DNA from 2 places in the Gemella sp. 20925_1_85 genome. Region 2 is predicted to be linked to the other one. Evidence: predicted binding sites of a transcription regulator. Region 2 holds the regulator's gene; the other holds the start of a gene.
What was found. Region 2 encodes CtsR, which represses protease genes until heat stress. Its sites were predicted from a motif close to ATGGTCAATAAAGGTCAAACA; they were not measured.
Positions count from the first base shown of each region.

Region 1: the regulator CtsR is predicted to act here: its motif matches at 1,568-1,588, upstream of clpB (ATP-dependent chaperone ClpB).

Region 1 is NZ_JAPWCC010000005.1:74,054-78,510, forward strand. Features, by position in the region: gene O3884_RS03030 (nitroreductase family protein) at 1-393, shown strand, start outside; gene O3884_RS03035 (hypothetical protein) at 951-1,142, shown strand; gene clpB (ATP-dependent chaperone ClpB) at 1,774-4,356, shown strand.
Region 2 is NZ_JAPWCC010000011.1:259-4,715, forward strand. Features, by position in the region: gene O3884_RS04665 (nucleobase:cation symporter-2 family protein) at 1-1,142, shown strand, start outside; gene O3884_RS04670 (CtsR family transcriptional regulator) at 1,354-1,875, shown strand; gene O3884_RS04675 (ATP-dependent Clp protease ATP-binding subunit) at 1,880-4,354, shown strand; gene radA (DNA repair protein RadA) at 4,357-4,457, shown strand, end outside.

The DNA.
Region 1 (4,457 bases), on a different contig from region 2:
GCTGCTTTAGCTGCTGAGTCTTTAGGATATGGAATTGTTTATTGTGGTGGAGTAAGAGGTTTTGGTGATAAAATTTCTGAATTACTAAATATTCCGGAAAATGCTCTGTTCCTATGTGGCCTAAGTATCGGTGTTAAAGATGAAGAGTTATCAACGGAAAAAGTTAAACCTAGATTACCAGTCGCGGCTAATGTAGGATATAATGAATTCCCTAAATCAAATGTAGAGGTATTAAAAGAATACCGTCAAACTATGGCAGACTTCGCAGAAGCACGCGAGACAAAAACATGGACTAAGAAATTTGCTGACTTCTATGCACAACCTTCAGGAATAGAAAAAGTAACTAAAGAACTATTAGAAAAAAATGGTTTTGTAAGTGAGAAGGAAAAATAATCTTAAGTAAAATTACTTAAAAATAGATATATTAAAAATGTAGAAGAGTTAATTTAATTCTTTGAAAATAGTGTCATTTGCTGAAGGTACGGGATAAAAATAATTCGGTTTGAAAATTATGTTTAGATAAATATAAATTATCGTTGGGGATGGCTCGATAAAATTGATTTCTTTGAAATCACGATTTTGAGCCATTCTTTTCTATAAATCTAATTGACAAATCTTGATACATGTATTATATTTAAGAGAAGGATAAGAAAGGAGAGTTCAAAGTGGTAAAATAATGGTATATATTAATTAATTGTTTATTTATTCTTGCTAAGTCTAATTATAATTTTTTTAATATATATAAAGAGAGCATCACTCTTATTTTACCGTTGAGCTAATCATTTATGAAAAAAGAATATAAATTAGGTAAAAGAAAATTGGAAATAGAAATTCGTAGAAGTACAAAAAAAGAATTTTTACAAAGTGTTTTTGGAATTTCTATTGTAGGAATATTAATTTATTATTTTTTCTTTAATAAATAGTAAAAGTATAATGATGGGGGAACTAAAATGACAGAATCAAAAACTTCTGAAGCACAAAAGAAAGCGAGTAAAGCTTATTATGAGAAAAATAAAGAACGTGCTTTAATGAATAATAGAAGAACTGCGGCTAGAACATTCGTGAGACACTATGCAACAAAAGAGGATATGGAAAACTTAATAGAAATATTTAATAATGAAAATCCTAATGCAAAATTGTAGCTAATGTTTTAGTAAATCGTAAAATTATTGATAGTTTACTTTACAATAAAATATATAATCTATGCGTGATTTATTTCACGCTTTTTTATTACTAAAAAAAACACCTATGAAGTCTCATAAGTGTCTTGCAGAGCAGAAATGAATCTCTCTGAGAAAGTTACCAGTAGAGCATATATATTTATATCTCTAAGATAATATTAAGTATAATATATAGTTTAAAGTGGTGGACGAAAAAATACTAAACTTAAAAAAGTATAAATTATAACTCATAGACGCAGTGGTTTATTGATATCTAAAATCGCTTTATGAAAGCTTTTTAGATATCTAATAAACTGTGCGAGGGTGACTCGACAAAATCGATTTCTGCGAAATCACGATTTTTGAGTCACTCCTTTTTTTTCTTTTTAAATTTTTTCAAAAAAACTATTGTCAAAAAAGGTCAAACATGCTATAATTTATTTAAGGTCAAAGAAGGTCAAAAAGATAAAACTAAATAATACTCCATAAAACCTTTTAGTTTGTTAAATATTTAGTTGTATCTTTTGATGGCAGTATCTTAATTGTATTAGAGATACTGGTAAACGAATAATAATACCTCTTGATCTAATAATTTAATCAAAGGAGATTTACAATGGATATTAATAGTTTTACTAATAGTGTGAAAGAAATCTTAGCGAAATCTTCCGAATTAGCAACTGAGAAAAAAAGTCAAAGTATTACGAGTGAGATGTTCTTAAAAGCGGCTCTTACTGGTAGTAATTTATATAGTGATATATTAGGAAGAGTAAATGTTGATAAGGTGAATTTAACTCATGAGTTAGATAACGAGATTGCGAAGGTAAATAGTGTAGAAGGAGATAATATCAATTACGCTAGCTACTTAAGTAATGATTTGAATGCTTTATTAATAGAAGCTAATAAATATAAAGAGAAATATGAAGATAAATTTATTTCGTGTGAACATATTGTTCTAGCGAGTTATTTGAAAAATAGTATAGTAAAAAAATATATCGATAAGGTGACTACGTTAAAAGAATTAGTAGCGGTTATAGATAATATCAGAGGAGGTAAAAAAGTTATGAACGAAAATCCAGAAAACAACTACGAAGTTTTAGAAAAATATGGTCGTGATCTTGTAGAAGCTGCACGTAGTGGTAAAATTGATCCTGTGATAGGGCGTGATGAAGAAATAAGAAATGTAATTAGAATTTTATCAAGAAAAACAAAAAATAATCCAGTGTTGATAGGGGAACCTGGGGTAGGTAAAACTGCGATTGTTGAGGCACTGGCTCAACGTATTGTACGCGGTGATGTACCTGAAAGTCTTAAAGACAAAACTGTATTCGAACTTGACCTTACTAGTTTAGTTGCAGGAGCTAAATATCGTGGTGAGTTCGAAGAGCGACTAAAAGCTGTATTAAAAGAAGTTAAAGAAAAAGATGGAAAAATCATTCTATTCATCGATGAAATTCATATGCTTGTTGGTGCTGGTAAAACAGATGGAGCAATGGATGCTGGTAACATCTTAAAACCAATGCTTGCTCGCGGTGAACTACACTGTATCGGTGCTACTACTCTTAATGAATATCGCCAATATATCGAAAAAGACTCTGCATTAGAACGTCGTTTCCAAAAAGTTCTTGTTAATGAGCCTACTGTAGAAGATACAATTTCAATTCTACGTGGTCTTAAAGAAAGATTCGAAGTTTACCACGGTGTGAAAATCTCTGACCGTGCGATTGTAGAAGCAGCAGAATTATCTAACAGATATATTACTGATAGATTCTTACCGGACAAAGCTATCGATTTAATCGACCAAGCTTGTGCAACTATTAAAACTGAAAACTCTTCTAACCCAGCTGAATTAGATACAATCAATCGTAAAGTTATGCAACTTGAAATAGAAGAAAAAGCACTAAGTGGTGAAGATGATGATGTGTCTAAAAGACGTTTAGAAAACTTAAAAGAAGAGTTGGCTAATTTAAAAGAAGAACAAAATAAACTTCAATTACAAGTTGATAGCGAAAAAGAAAAATTATCAGCTGTTAAAAATCTTCGTGAAAAAATTGACAGAGTCAAAGTTGAATTAGAGCAAGCTCAAAATAGCTATGATTTAGAAAAAGCATCTGAGTTACAATATTCTACTTTACCAAAATTAACTCAAGAGTTAGAAGAATTAGAAGAAAAATCTAAACACGAAGAATATAAACTTCTAAAACAAGAAGTTACTGAAGATGAGATTGGATTCATCGTAAGTCAAATGACTGGTATCCCTGTAACTCGTCTAGTAGAAACTGAAAAAGAAAAATTATTACATCTAGCTGATACTATTCATGAAAAAGTAATAGGTCAAGATGAAGCTGTAGAGAGTGTAACTAACGCAATCTTACGTTCTCGTGCTGGTATCGCAGATCCTAACAGACCAATCGGTAGCTTCTTATTCTTAGGTCCTACAGGGGTAGGTAAAACTGAGCTTGCTAAAGCATTAGCTCTTAACTTGTTCGATGATGAACGTAACATCGTACGTATCGATATGAGTGAATACATGGAAAAACACTCAGTTAGCCGTTTAATCGGTGCCCCTCCAGGATACATCGGTTATGAAGAAGGTGGACAACTTACTGAAAGTGTAAGACGTAATCCTTACAGCATTATCTTAATGGACGAAATCGAAAAAGCTCACCCAGATGTGTTCAATATCTTACTTCAACTTCTTGATGAAGGTACACTTACTGATTCTAAAGGTGTAGTAGTAGATTTCAAAAACACAATAATTATCATGACTTCTAACATCGGTTCATTAGAACTATTAGAAGAAGTTAAAGATGGTGTGATTTCTGAAGAAACTCGTAAAAATGTTACTAACCAACTTTACGGATACTTCAAACCAGAAATTCTTAACCGTATGGATGATATAATTATCTTCAAACCATTAACACAAGATAATATTAAAGGAATCGCTAATAAACTTCTTAATGAACTAGTTGCGCGTATTGCTAATAGAAATATTACTTTAACATATACTGATAATATTTCTAGCTGGGTTGCGACTGCTGGATTCGATATGAAATTCGGTGCTCGTCCACTTAAACGATTCATCCAAAGTCAAATCGAAAACAAACTTTCAGTTGAATTAATCCGTCATGGTATTGAAGATGGAATGGAAATTCACCTAGACTATGTAGATGATCAATTGAAAATAGATATAAAATAATATATTTATTTACCCCCATACAGAGAATGATTTGATGAATTCGATTTATTAGAAATCGTAAGTATTAAGTCACACTTAAATAACTATAGACCTCAGGAGGA
Region 2 (4,457 bases):
TTGATATTTTTATGTGTGGGGTAGCAACATTCTTACAAGTGTATAAAGGTAAATTTACAGGAATTGGTTTACCTGTTGTTCTTGGATGTACTTTCACAGCTGTTGCGCCGATGATAGCTATAGGAAATAGCTCAGGTTTACCAACTATGTATGGAGCAATTTTTGTTTCAGGATTAGTGGTAGTTGGAATAGCACCATTTTTTGCTAAGGTGGCTAAGTTATTCCCACCTGTTGTTACTGGTAGTGTTGTTACAATTATAGGTATTACATTAGTACCAGTTGCCATGAACTATATTGCAGGGGGACAAGGATCTAAAGATTTTGGAAATCCAAAAAATATCGTATTGGCATGTATTACGCTTGCAATTATTTTAGTAATATATAAATTTACTACTGGATTTATTCAATCAATAGCAATTTTATTAGGTTTAGTATCAGGAACCGTTATTGCTAGTTTTATGGGGATGGTAAGTTTAACAGAAGTTACTCAAGCAGGTTGGTTCCAACATCCAACACCACTTAAGTTTGCTAGTTTTGAATTTAATATAAGTGCGATTTTAACATTTGTTATAGTTGGAATAGTTAGTATGATTGAATCTACTGGTGTATATTATGCCCTAGGAAATATCTGTAATCAAGAGGTTAAAGAGCCTGATTTAAGAAGAGGATATTTAGCAGAAGGATTAGCGGTTATGATTGGATCATTAGTAAATGCATTTCCATATACTACTTATTCTCAAAACGTAGGTCTTGTACAAATTTCAGGAGTGAAAAGTAAAAAAGTAATGTATGTAATGGTACTGTTACTTCTAGTTTTTGGATCAATTCCAAAAATTGGTGCTTTAGCTACAATCGTACCTCAACCGGTACTGGGTGGTGCAATGATTAGTATGTTTGGTATGGTACTTGCATATGGTGTAAAAATGTTAGGGAATACTGATTTTGCTAAACAAGAAAATCTGATGATAATTGCTTGTTCTGTTGGTTTAGGATTAGGTGTAACAACAGTTCCTACGGCATTTGCTCAATTACCAAGTTTTATCCGTATGTTTACTGATAGTGGAATTGTATTAGGAACAATTGTTGCGATTGTAATGAATCTAATTTTTAATAGAAAATCAAAACTAAAAACAACTAATTAATGGAGATAAATATTTTTAATCTAAATACTTTTATTAGAAAATAGAATTATAATGGACGACTCAAGAATAAAAGATTTTTTTAAAATCATGATTTTTGAGTTGTTTTTTTATTTTTATATCCCCTTAAAATCAATGTTATTTGTGTACAAAATATTGTAGATGTAGTATAATTTAATAAAGGTCAATTTTAGTCAATAAAGGAGGTGCTCTTATGAATAATAGTAATATGACTGATATACTTGAACAATATATTATGGGCTTATTTAACGAGGCTTCAGAAGATCATATAATTATAAAAAGAAGTAACGTTGCACAAAAATTTGACTGTGTACCATCTCAATTAAACTATGTAATAAAGACAAGATTCACACCAGAACACGGATTTATAATTGAGAGTAAACGAGGTGGAGGTGGATTCATCAGAATCACCAAAATAACTCTTCACGCAAATAAAGACTACATTGATTATTTAATTGAGACAATAGAGAATGAGATTGTTGAAGTAGATGAGGCTATTAGATTAGCTAAAATACTACTGGATAAAGAGTATATCGATAAATTTGATTATAATCATTTTATAGACAGTTTAGAAATTGTTACAGCGGTGCATAATCAATATTTAGATTGTATTGATGAAAATAGTGCTGAAGAAATGATTAATCAAACCAAAGCAAATATAAAGGATCTGACAATAAGATTCTTAACAAATATAAAATATAATAAAAGGGGATGATGTTATGTATATAAGATTTAATGAAACAGCCCTTATGGTATTAACAACAGCAAAAGAAGAAGCAAATGATTTTGGAGTTAAAGCTGTAGGAACAGAACATTTATTATTGGCTATGTTGAGTATGCAAAATACTATATCTTGTAAGATGCTTAACAGGCATGGTGTTTACTATGATGATTTTAGAAAAAATGTAGTAGACTTTTATGAAGCAGAATTAGAGGGAACGGATTTTTATCGTAATGTTTTAATGAAAATAGATTATACAAATGGAGCAGTTAGAACGATAGAAAATAGTCAAAGATATGCAGATGATACTTCTAGTTTTGTTGTTACTAGTGAACACTTGTTATTATCTTTACTTGAAGAAGAGACTGGAACAGCAGTGCGTTTATTAACTGATAAATTAGGGATAAATGTCGATGGTTTAGTTGATGAATTATTTGATTTAGTGAAAAAAAATCACGCATTGGTATCTAAATTGTATGAAGGATTTAAAAAGATTGCAGAATCTGAGAATAGTTCCTCAAAAACTAAAACATTAAATTCTTTAGCAAAAGATTTAACTAGAGATGCATTTAATAATAAATTAGATCCTGTATTAGCACGTGATAAAGAAATTACGCGTATGATCGAAATTTTAAATAGACGTACTAAAAATAATCCTGTATTAATTGGAGAGCCTGGAGTAGGGAAAACAGCGATAGTTGAAGGTTTAGCAGAAAGAATCGTCTCGCAAAATGTTCCTAGTAATTTATTAGGAAAGAGAGTAATGGTATTAGATATGGGTACATTACTAGCTGGTACTAAGTATCGTGGTGAATTTGAAGAAAGATTAAAAAATATAATTGCAGAGATTGAAGATGCTGGAGATATTATTTTATTCATAGATGAAATTCATACGATTATTGGAGCTGGTGGTAGTGAAGGTAGTGCTGATGCATCAAATATTCTTAAACCTGCCTTATCTCGTGGTTTAATTCAATGTATCGGAGCTACAACAACAGAAGAATATAGAAAATATTTTGAAAAAGATGCAGCATTAGAACGTCGTTTCCAACCAATTAAGGTTGAAGAACCAAGTACTGAAGACTCTATTAAGATTCTTGAAGGACTACGTCATAAATATGAAGAACATCATGATGTAGAAATATTAGATGAAGCAATTGACTCAGCTGTAAAATTAAGTACAACTTATATTACAGACAGATGTTTACCTGATAAAGCAATAGATTTAATAGATGAGGCATGTTCTAAAGTTAAACTAAGATATTATAAATCTCCTGATAAATTAAAAGAGTATGAAGATGAGCTTACTCGATTAAATAAAGAAAAAGACAGAGCTGTTGTTAATCAAGAATTTGAAATAGCTGCTAAAAAACGTGATGAAGTTAATCAGGTAATTAGTAAAATCGAAGAATTCAAAATTTCTTGGCAAGATAGCCTATCAAAAGATAAAATCAAGATTACTTCTGAACACATAGCTGAAGTTCTTGCTGCTTGGACGGGGGTTCCAGTTACAAAATTAACTGAATCTGAAAGTGAACGTCTGTTAAAACTAGAAGAAATTTTACATAAGAGAGTTATTGGTCAGGATGAGGCTGTAGTTAGTCTAGCCAAGGCTGTTAGAAGAGCGAGAAGCGGATTTAAAGCACCTAACAGACCAATAGGAAGTTTTATTTTCCTAGGACCTACAGGAGTAGGGAAAACAGAACTAGCTAAAAGTTTATCAGAAGCTTTATTTAGCTCAGAAGATAATATGATTCGTATTGATATGAGTGAATATATGGAACCACACTCTATTAGTAGATTGGTAGGAGCCCCTCCAGGATACGTAGGATATGAAGAAGCGGGACAATTATCTGAACAAGTTCGTCAAAAACCATATTCAGTAGTTCTATTCGACGAAATTGAAAAAGCTCACCCATCAATCTTTAATATCCTTCTACAAGTACTAGATGATGGACGTTTAACTGATGCATCTGGGCGTGTGATAGATTTTAAAAATACAATTATCATAATGACTTCAAACGTTGGGGTTAGCGAACTTAATGATCAAAAATTTGTAGGTTTTGGAGGTAGTGATTCTATTAAGAATGATTACAAGAATGTTCAAAACACTATGATGGAAGCATTGAAAAAACAATATCGTCCAGAATTCTTAAATAGAATTGATGATATAATCGTCTTCAAAACTTTAGAAAAAGAAGAGTTGGAAAAAATTTCTGAATTATTAATAGATGGTTTATCTAAGAGATTAGAAGATAGAAATATTACTATTAAACTTACGAAAAAAGCAATGGCTAAAATTGTTGAAGATGGAAGTATAAAAGAATATGGAGCTCGTCCATTAAAACGAAGTATTCAAAAAAATATTGAAGATTTACTGAGTGAAGAATTGTTACAAGATCCTGAATTAACAGGAACAATTAATATTGATTATAAAAAAGATAGTTTTGTTGTAAAGAAGACTAAGAGGTAGTTATGGCTAAGGTAAATGTTAAATACGAATGTAATGCCTGTGGTTACCAGAGTTTAAAATATATGGGAAGATGTCCAAATTGTAAAAAATGGGCATCTATGGA